DNA from 4 places in the Ruegeria sp. HU-ET01832 genome. Region 4 is predicted to be linked to each of the others. Evidence: riboswitches for the same ligand, from Rfam matches in the RefSeq annotation. Region 4 holds a riboswitch; each other region holds the start of a gene.
The links. A riboswitch is a leader RNA that binds a small molecule or an ion and turns the genes downstream of it on or off. The one in region 4 is predicted to bind cobalamin.
Positions count from the first base shown of each region.

Region 1: linked by a shared signal. The riboswitch ahead of ABWV79_RS11230 (DUF1636 family protein) and the one ahead of ABWV79_RS19065 (hypothetical protein) in region 4 are both predicted to bind cobalamin.
Region 2: linked by a shared signal. The riboswitch ahead of ABWV79_RS03590 (CbtB domain-containing protein) and the one ahead of ABWV79_RS19065 (hypothetical protein) in region 4 are both predicted to bind cobalamin.
Region 3: linked by a shared signal. The riboswitch ahead of ABWV79_RS03520 (DUF1636 family protein) and the one ahead of ABWV79_RS19065 (hypothetical protein) in region 4 are both predicted to bind cobalamin.

Region 1 covers NZ_BAABWL010000003.1:275,096-277,291, forward strand. The annotation lists gene ABWV79_RS11220 (ABC transporter substrate-binding protein) at 1-11, opposite strand, end outside; gene ABWV79_RS11225 (ABC transporter ATP-binding protein) at 8-811, opposite strand; gene ABWV79_RS11230 (DUF1636 family protein) at 811-1,167, opposite strand; cobalamin riboswitch at 1,270-1,473, opposite strand; gene ABWV79_RS11235 (helix-turn-helix domain-containing protein) at 1,600-2,196, shown strand, end outside.
Region 2 covers NZ_BAABWL010000001.1:712,176-714,371, forward strand. The annotation lists gene cobA (uroporphyrinogen-III C-methyltransferase) at 1-56, shown strand, start outside; gene cobF (precorrin-6A synthase (deacetylating)) at 49-792, shown strand; cobalamin riboswitch at 836-1,040, shown strand; gene ABWV79_RS03590 (CbtB domain-containing protein) at 1,077-1,247, shown strand; gene ABWV79_RS03595 (CbtA family protein) at 1,252-1,950, shown strand; gene ABWV79_RS03600 (hypothetical protein) at 2,016-2,196, shown strand, end outside.
Region 3 covers NZ_BAABWL010000001.1:698,068-700,263, forward strand. The annotation lists gene ABWV79_RS03515 (NAD(P)-dependent oxidoreductase) at 1-690, opposite strand, end outside; cobalamin riboswitch at 802-1,010, shown strand; gene ABWV79_RS03520 (DUF1636 family protein) at 1,096-1,470, shown strand; gene cobW (cobalamin biosynthesis protein CobW) at 1,472-2,196, shown strand, end outside.
Region 4 covers NZ_BAABWL010000007.1:48,848-51,043, forward strand. The annotation lists gene ABWV79_RS19060 (alpha/beta hydrolase family protein) at 1-812, opposite strand, end outside; cobalamin riboswitch at 949-1,168, shown strand; gene ABWV79_RS19065 (hypothetical protein) at 1,251-1,658, shown strand; gene ABWV79_RS19070 (protein-tyrosine phosphatase family protein) at 1,660-2,148, opposite strand.

The DNA of each region.
Region 1 (2,196 bases), on a different contig from region 4:
ATATGTTTCATTTTGGAAATCTCCTGGAGGGTTGGGAAACAGTGGTTTTTCGTATGTCCAGCGCAGGGATCATCCGACCGTCGTGCTGAAAGAACAAGTAGTCGACGCCGAACGTGTCGCGCACATGTTGAGTCGTCAGGACCTCCGAAACAGGGCCAAAGCCGGTCAGCCGGGTAGATTTCATTAATGCGACATGGGTGGCGAATTCGGGGATCATGACAATGTCATGGACAATCATTATGACGGTTATCCCCAGTCCAGCGACCAGCGACAGCATCCGCCCTTTGGCGTCGGGATCCAAATGGTTCGTCGGTTCGTCCAAAAACAGAAGAGTAGGGTTCTGCGCCAGCGCACGCGCGATATGGGCGCGCTGACGTTCGCCACCCGACAACACTGCCATGCGCTTGTCGGCAAGCTCCATAAGGCCGGTCAGGTCCAGAATTCGCGTCAAGTCGTTTGCGTGATCTTCAGAGGAGCGGTCCGAGCGAATTGGAATTTGCCCAAGTGCCACATAGTCACGCAGATGCAACCGCCCATCGGGATATTCCTGCTGACTAACGACGGCAATTTTTCGGGCGCGCTCCGTCGCTGACAATGTTTTCAAGCTCTGCTCTTGCACCAGAACGTCGCCTTCAGACAGAGCTTCAGCGCCACATAGTAAGTTCAGCAGAGTGGTTTTGCCAGCGCCATTCGGACCGGCAATGGCCAGAACCGACCCCTCTTCCAGATCGAACGAGATGTCCTGCAACAGAACGTCACCGTGAAAAGAATAGTAGGCTACACCACGCGCCTGCAGGAAGGGTCTGCTCATCATCGAGCTTCTCGAACAGCCAACGCCGGCATGCGCGCCAATGTCTTAGTTATCAGAGGCGCAGGCCTGTCTGTGGCCTTTGTCCAACCAGTTGCGCTGCCCAGGTATTGCGCGGCGAATTGGGCAAGAGCATTCAGCTCCTGCTCGCTGCCGATATCACCAAACAGGTATTGGGCTTTTCCCAGGGCCTGAAATCCGACAGTGACCGGGTGATCGCATCCAGCCATACAATCTACTGTGCGCACTGCGAAACCCGCAGGCAATTCAGGGCACAAGGCATCCGCAATGTGCTGCGCTGCCTCCAGACCCTGACAGGTCGCGCAGATCAGAACGAAATGATCAGTGGTCTCGACCATCAAGCGCCTGTTCCACGGCCGCTGGGGCCGTACTGAAACGCGGTCGCGCATAAAGGCGTAAGAGGTACCATCAAGCCTCCTTCCAGGACGCCCCGCCCCGGGTTGGTTTCGGTTGCGATGGCAGGTCTCCTGACTTGCGAGTCGAGGCTTGGCCACCCTTCCCGACATTATTCATGTCAGTGGGATATTGGCTTCGCTCACCGCCTACAGTTGCGGGGGCAGTTACGGACTTGGCACTTAAACCTCACCGTATTCCCTTTTCACCGCAGGAGCATGCCCCAGGGAACCATCAAATGCGTCACTGCCCGAGATCAGATCGCCGGTCAACACAAATCACCGGAGGTTGCGCAGGAATGTAGTTTTGAAAATATGTTTCCTTTCAGGAAAATTGCAGGCGATAACGACGAAGCGAAAGACGTTAAGGATAGGTTGGTGAAAGCATCAAACGATAGGTCCAAACCTCAGTTTTCTCAGGATCCCCACAAGGTCAGGGACCCCGGTGAAAAGAATCTCGAAACGGCGATCGGTCGGGAAATCCGCGCGTTGAGGTTGCAGCAGGGTGTAACAATTGCGGAATTGTCGAGGCTGACCGGGTTATCCATCAGTATGCTGTCAAAAATCGAAAACGGATACACATCGCCTTCATTGACGACGCTGCAATCGTTGGCCAATGCCCTAAGCACACCGATTACTGCATTTTTCCGCAGATACGAAGAAACCCGAAACGCAACCCACACCAAAGCAGGGGAAGGCATTGAAACCGAGAGGGCCGGGACACGCGCAGGCCATCAATACAGCCTTTTGGGTCATATGGGGTCTAATGCCAGCGGTGTTGTGGTCGAACCCTATCTGATCACGCTGACGGAAGAGTCCGACACTTTCCCGACGTTCCAGCATGACGGGATTGAAATGCTCTACATGCTTGAAGGCGAAGTCGATTACAGACACGGCGATCAAATCTATCTGCTGGAGCCGGGTGATACGTTGTTCTTTGATGCGGACGCACCGCATGGACCCGAGGTGCTGCGC
Region 2 (2,196 bases), on a different contig from region 4:
GCACCGCCCCGGCGCTGATCCTTTATGGCCCGCTGGCAGAGTTTGACGATGTTTGACCTGACCTTGATCGGCATTGGCACCGGGAACCCTGACCACGTGACCTTTCAGGGCGCGCAGGCGATCCGCTCGGCGGACCTGATCCTGATCCCCCGCAAGGGCGAGAACAAAGCCGATCTGGCCGGACTGCGCGAAAAGATCATCGCGCAGGTGACCGACACACCGCCGCAGATCGCCTATTTCGACATCCCCAAGCGCCGCTCGGAAGACGGGTATCTGCGCGGGGTGGACGAATGGCACGACGCGATTGCGCTGCGCTGGCGCGAGGCGATTACCGCCCATCCCGGCGCACAGCACGTGGCGCTGCTGATCTGGGGCGATCCGTCGCTATACGACAGCTCACTGCGAATCGCGGCGCGGTTGGACCCTCAACCGACGACGCGGGTGATCCCTGGCATCACAGCGCTACAGGCGTTGACGGCGGCCCACGCGATTCCGATCAACGATCTGGGTGCCCCCTACATCGTGACCACGGGGCGGCGGATTCGCGACGAAGGGTGGCCGGACGGTGCATCAAACGTGGCGGTCATGTTGGATGGTGAGTGCTCGTTCCAACATCTTCAGATGGCAGATTATGACATCTGGTGGGGGGCTTATGTGGGCATGACTGAAGAAATCTTGATCAACGGCACTCTGATCGATGTTGCACAGTCGATTCTGGACACCCGAGCGACTGCGCGCGCTGATCATGGGTGGATCATGGATATTTATCTTCTCAAAAAGCGCGTGATCTGACCTAAAACGTCGCAAATGGCGATTGCGCGACAGCAGATGTAACGGCTAAATGAACCTGTCTGGTCCTGTCGGCAATACCGGCAAGCTAAGAGGGAATGTGGTGAGACCGCGCGCGATCGAATCCACAGCCGCCCCCGCGACTGTAAGCGGTGAGCCCTGTTCAACCAGCCACTCCTGAGTTTCAGGGGGAAGGCGAACAGAGGCATCGACCCGCGAGCCAGGAGACCTGCCAGGCACGAATGAAAACACCAACCGTCGGGTGCGACGGTAAAGGAGAACTAAAAATGGCAACTCAAGCAACAACCGCATCGACCTCACGCGTTGGTATCCTGCCGGTTATGTTCGCTGTGGTTCTGGGCCTTGGCGTCATCACGCTGACCGGCCACGTTCAGGCCGCGGCCCTGCATGACGCAGCCCACGATGTGCGCCACGCGACCGGCTTCCCCTGCCACTAAACCCATGTTTAGCCGTATCCTGACCAGCGCGTTGTTCGCTGGTGCTGCAGCGGGGCTGATTGCCGCCTTGCTGCAGTTGGTCTTTGTGCAACCTGTGTTGCTGCACGCGGAACTGTATGAATCAGGCGAATTGGTCCATTTCGGCGGTGACGTCGTAAGTGCTCACCCCGAGCTGCCGGGAATGTTCTCGGACCTGTTCCGCGATGCGCTGAGCGTCATTTTCACGATGCTTATCTATACAGGTTATGCGCTGATGATGATTGCGCTGATGTCCGTGGCTGAGGGCAACGGCCACAAGATTGACGGGCGCACCGGCGTTTTGTGGGGGCTTGCGGGGTTCATTGCCGTACACCTCGCACCCGGATTCTCGCTCGCGCCAGAAGTGCCCGGCGTGGCAGCAGCCGATGTCGCTGCGCGTCAAATCTGGTGGTTTGCGACCGTCGCCGCAGCAGGTGTTGCCATGTGGCTGATTGCTTTTGGCGGCACCCTGATCAGCTATGTGATCGCAGCCGCCCTGCTGTTGGCCCCACATCTGATCGGCGCGCCCGAGCCGGACGTGTTCACCGGCCCCGTTCCGACTGAGATCGGCGCGCTGTTTGCCGCACGCGCCTTTGGCATCGGACTGGTAGCCTGGGTTTTGGTCGGGGCATTCGCCGGATACTTCTGGCGACATGAAAGCCAGCGTGCCGAAGCTGCGGCCTGACCAACACGCCTATAAACACGCCGAGACCAGCTCGGCGTGTTTCTACTACCATCAAGGAACATAAAATGGCACGCTCACTTGCCCTGTTTGCAATCGGCATAGTTTTTGGCAGTGGTGCAGGATTTGTAATTGCGGCTGCAAATGGCGTCACTTTCGACGGCCATGACCATGGCGATCCTGCACATCACAGTCCATCTCACGCCGAGGCAGCCGCACACGATCATTCGACTGCCATCAACCTGCCTG
Region 3 (2,196 bases), on a different contig from region 4:
GACTTGGCTTTCGGTTTCATGCACGAAGGATGTCCCAGACGAGATCTTGATTGCCTCATATGTGGTGTTCAGATCCATCCCGGCGGCTTTGGCGGTCACAAGTGCTTCTGCGCAGGTGATCAGGTTGGCGGTGGCGAGGTAATTGGTCAGCACTTTCAACACCGAAGCAGTCCCGAGGTCACCGGTATGCAGAACCCGTCGGCCCATGGTGGTCAGAAAGGGCAGTATGCGCTCGAACGTGGCCCGGTCGCAGCCCGCGAAGATCGAGATATTGCCCGTCGCGGCGCGATGACAGCCACCCGACACAGGACAGTCTACCGCTGCGCCGCCACGTTCGATCACCTGGGCGCCCAATCGCTTGACTTCGGCTTCATCAGTGGTGGACATCTCCATCCAGATTTTGCCGGGGCTGACCTCAGGCAGCATCTCCTGCATCACCGCGTCCGAAGCGGCAGGTGATGGCAGGCAGGTAATAACCGCGTCGCAATCGCGCATCAGCTGGGCCGGGCTTTCGGCGGCCTTGGCCCCCTGTGACACGAAACCGTCGACGAGGTCAGAGTTCAAATCATGTACCGTCAGTTCGATCCCGTTGCGCAGCAAAGACCCTGACAGTTTGCCGCCCACATTGCCCAAGCCGATAAAGCCCACCTTCATGCGATACACCTCCCTTTTTGGCGCCGTTTTGTTCATGGCAGCATGCCGCCCCACCCAAAGTCATGCCGCCCAGCGACGCTGTCAGGTCGCTTTTAACCCGAGGTGCGAAAGATGTTTGCGACTCGCTTGACAAGGGCCTGCCCGGTGCCGCATGTCCGATCCGTTGGTGTCCATCTGCAGATGGATGAAAAGGGAATGCGTCAGCGGGTCATCCGTCAAACGCAGCCGCCCCCGCGACCGTGACCGGAGAGGGTGCCCAAGCCACTGGCCAGCAAGGCCGGGAAGGCGGGTCATCCGACAGGGCAACCGCCCTGAAATCCGCAAGCCGGGAGACCTGCCAGCACCCGCGATTGAAACCGGACGGGGTGTTCCGGTGCCGGGTCACGCACGACCCGCATGAAACCCCGTCCCCCACGATGAGGATTTAGGGGGATGAGAGACATGACCGAAACCGCTCCGGTCGAGCTGCTGGTTTGCACCACCTGCCGCCGCGGCCTACCCATTGAAGATGACGCCCAACGCCCCGGCACGTTGCTGCACAAGGCGTTGGAACAGGCTGAACTGCCCGAGGGCGTGGCGCTGAAGGCCGTTGAATGCCTGTCGAATTGCGATCAGGGCTGTTCCATCGTGCTGCGCGGCGGGCCGGAACGCTGGACCTTTGTTTATGAGAACCTGAACGAAGTCGATCATGTCGACGTGATCGTAGACGGTGCCACCAAGTATCTGGCCACCGAAGACGGTCTGGTCAAATGGCGCGAGCGCCCCGAACATTTCCGCAAAAACTGCGCCTCGCGCATTCCCCCGATTGGAGCCTGACATGTCCACTTTGGACAAACTCCCCGTTACTGTGATCACCGGCTTTCTGGGTTCGGGCAAGACCACGCTGGTGCGACACCTGATGCAGAACCCGCAGGGCAAGCGTCTGGCCGTTGTGGTCAACGAGTTTGGCGATGTCGGCGTGGACGGCGATATCCTGAAATCCTGCGCCATCCCCGATTGCCCGGCAGAGAACATCATGGAACTGGCAAACGGCTGCATTTGCTGCACCGTGGCCGATGATTTCATCCCCACGATCGAGGCGCTGATGGCGCTGGAGCCGCGCCCCGAGCATATCCTGATCGAAACATCTGGTTTGGCGCTGCCGAAACCGCTGCTGAAAGCGTTCGACTGGCCCGATATTCGGTCGAAAATCACCGTGGACGGCGTGATCGCGCTGGCCGATGCCGAGGCGGTCGCCGCCGGCCGGTTCGCGCCGAATGTCGAGGCAGTGGATGCCCAGCGCATGGCCGACGATTCCATCGACCATGAAACGCCTCTGTCCGAGGTGTTCGAGGATCAGATCTCCTGCGCCGACATCATCCTGCTGACCAAGCCTGATCTGGCCGGCCCCGAAGGTGTCGCCAAAGCCAAAGAGATCATCGCCGCAGAGGCCCCGCGCCCTCTGCCGGTCGTCGAAGTGGCCGAAGGCGTTGTGGACGTGCGCGTCGTGCTGGGTCTTGAGGCTGCCGCTGAGGATGACATGGAGGCGCGGCCCAGCCATCA
Region 4 (2,196 bases):
GCGCCGATATGGCCAATGTCCTTCAGTCCGAATTCCTGCGGTGACAGTACATGACGCCGAGCGCTGGAGCCGTACAGATCTGCCAACCGCCAAACGGCTTCGGGCGGAACCATCTGGTCGTCCTCGAAAGTGAACAGATCGACCGGTTTGCCTTTCTCTGCCCAGGTTGCGGCTGGTAGCGTTTTTCCGATTTCAGGCAGATAGTTTTGGGGCGCCGTGCACCACTTACGCCACTGCCAGTAAACCGGTGCAGGCAGGTCGGCCCCAAATCCCACTGCCTTTCCTGGCAGGTATCCAACGGTTTTTACTGCCAGCGGAACATGTCCATACCAGAACAAGGACGCCAGCGCGCGATAAGGCCAAGGGTGATCACTGATTGTCACCAGCCCCGAACACACACAGATCATGCGATCTATATGGTCGATATCAGGTTGTATTGGCCCCAGCATCCCTCCGACCGAGTGCCCTATGCTCCAGTGTTCTGCGTGTGGGTAACGCTGGCGCATTTCCGCTCTGGCGGCGGGCATGTCGGTCAGCGCCCAATCCGCCATCTTTACTCGCGATTCCTGCAGTAGTCCGGTCAGTGAGTGGCCAAAGTCACGATAGTCGTAGGTCAGGCAGGCGATCCCCTGATCCGCTGCCAGCCAATGCGCGAAATGCTGATAGTAATCCCTCGGGACACCGGTCGCACCATGTATAACCACGGCGACTTTGGGATCGGTCACGGGCCGGTACAGGCGTGCCGACAGCATTGCCGAACCGGCAGAAAACCGAAAATCCTCGGTCAGGACGGGGGGTGTATCATCCAGCATAGCGTTGCTCACCTGATCTGAACTGTTCGGTTCACCCCTTATCCCCACTTCTTTGGCCGGGCTGAGTCAAGGGCGCATCAAGATGACCACACGTCCACTTTGCGCGCGCGCCCGCTTGACTCAAAGCCCGCTCAACCGCTAGCGATGGCGTGATGGTTCTTGTCCCGTGTCGGGACAAGATGAAAAGGGAACACGGTGCGGTTCTGCCCGGTCATGCCGGAACGATCCAATGCCGCGACTGCCCCCGCAACTGTAAGCGGTGAGCAATGCCGAAATACCACTGGCCCGCAAGGCTGGGAAGGTCGGCAACGCGATGACCCGCAAGTCAGGAGACCTGCCATCAAAGCAAAACTGTAACTCGGGCGGGGTGTCCGGGCGGGATTGTCAGCGCGCTGTCACACCTGATCCATGCCCCGTTCCCCGCGCGGAGGGCGCATTATGATCTGGAAGACAAAAACGCATCAATTCAGTGCAACCCTATGTCAGAAAACCGGCAAGACCTGCCCGGCTTTAGCGCAGATGGCACGGGCTATTGTGCAAGCGATGGAATCCGCGGTGCCTGCCACGTCGGAAGAATTCGCATTGGACGGCAGCGGAGAGCTGGGCCATTGCCCACAGGGCTGCATCGCCCGATTCCGCGCCCAGAAAGATCAAATTCGCATCTTCTGCGGCACCAGCACGGACGCCTCGCTCGACGCGTTGGATGGTTATGCGGATATGCTGTTCGGCCCCGTTGCTGCGGCCCGTCCGGCCGGCCAGTTACCAGTGCCGCCCTGTGCCATGCTTGAAGTGTCAGAGCTGGCCCCGGCGCAACCAGCACAGCCCCAGCAGCATCTGGCGCTGTAACTCAGTCCGGCGCGCAGGTTGCCCAACGCATCTGTCCGTCGGTTTCAACCGCACAGGGCCGCACGGCGCGCAGGCGGCGCAACGCCGCGTCGGAGGCGATGCCCTGTTCGACCATAAGCCGCAGGGCGATCATGCCCGACCGCCCGCACCCGCCCCGGCAATGCACCAGCACCCGCCCTCCACGCGCCAGAATTTGCGCGGCAGACTGGCTGATCCGGGGCCAAGCGGCCTCGGTGTCCGGCGACGGCGCGCCAAAATCTTCAATCGGCAGGTGCGTCCAGGTTATGCCCTCGGCGTGCAGGTCATCTCCCAGTTTTCCCGCCCCGGCCTGCTCCATCTCGGAGCTTGTGGTCATCGAAATCACAAGATCGGGCCGCCAGCGGCGAATGATATCCAAATCCCGCGCATACTCCCCCGCGCGCCCCGGCAGCGGCGACAGCGCGACATGACCGGCCCCGACCTCGACCACGTGAATTGCAAATGGCTCCATCCCCGGCCTCCTTTTCACATAGCTTCTATGCTGTGCAAACTGACCTGC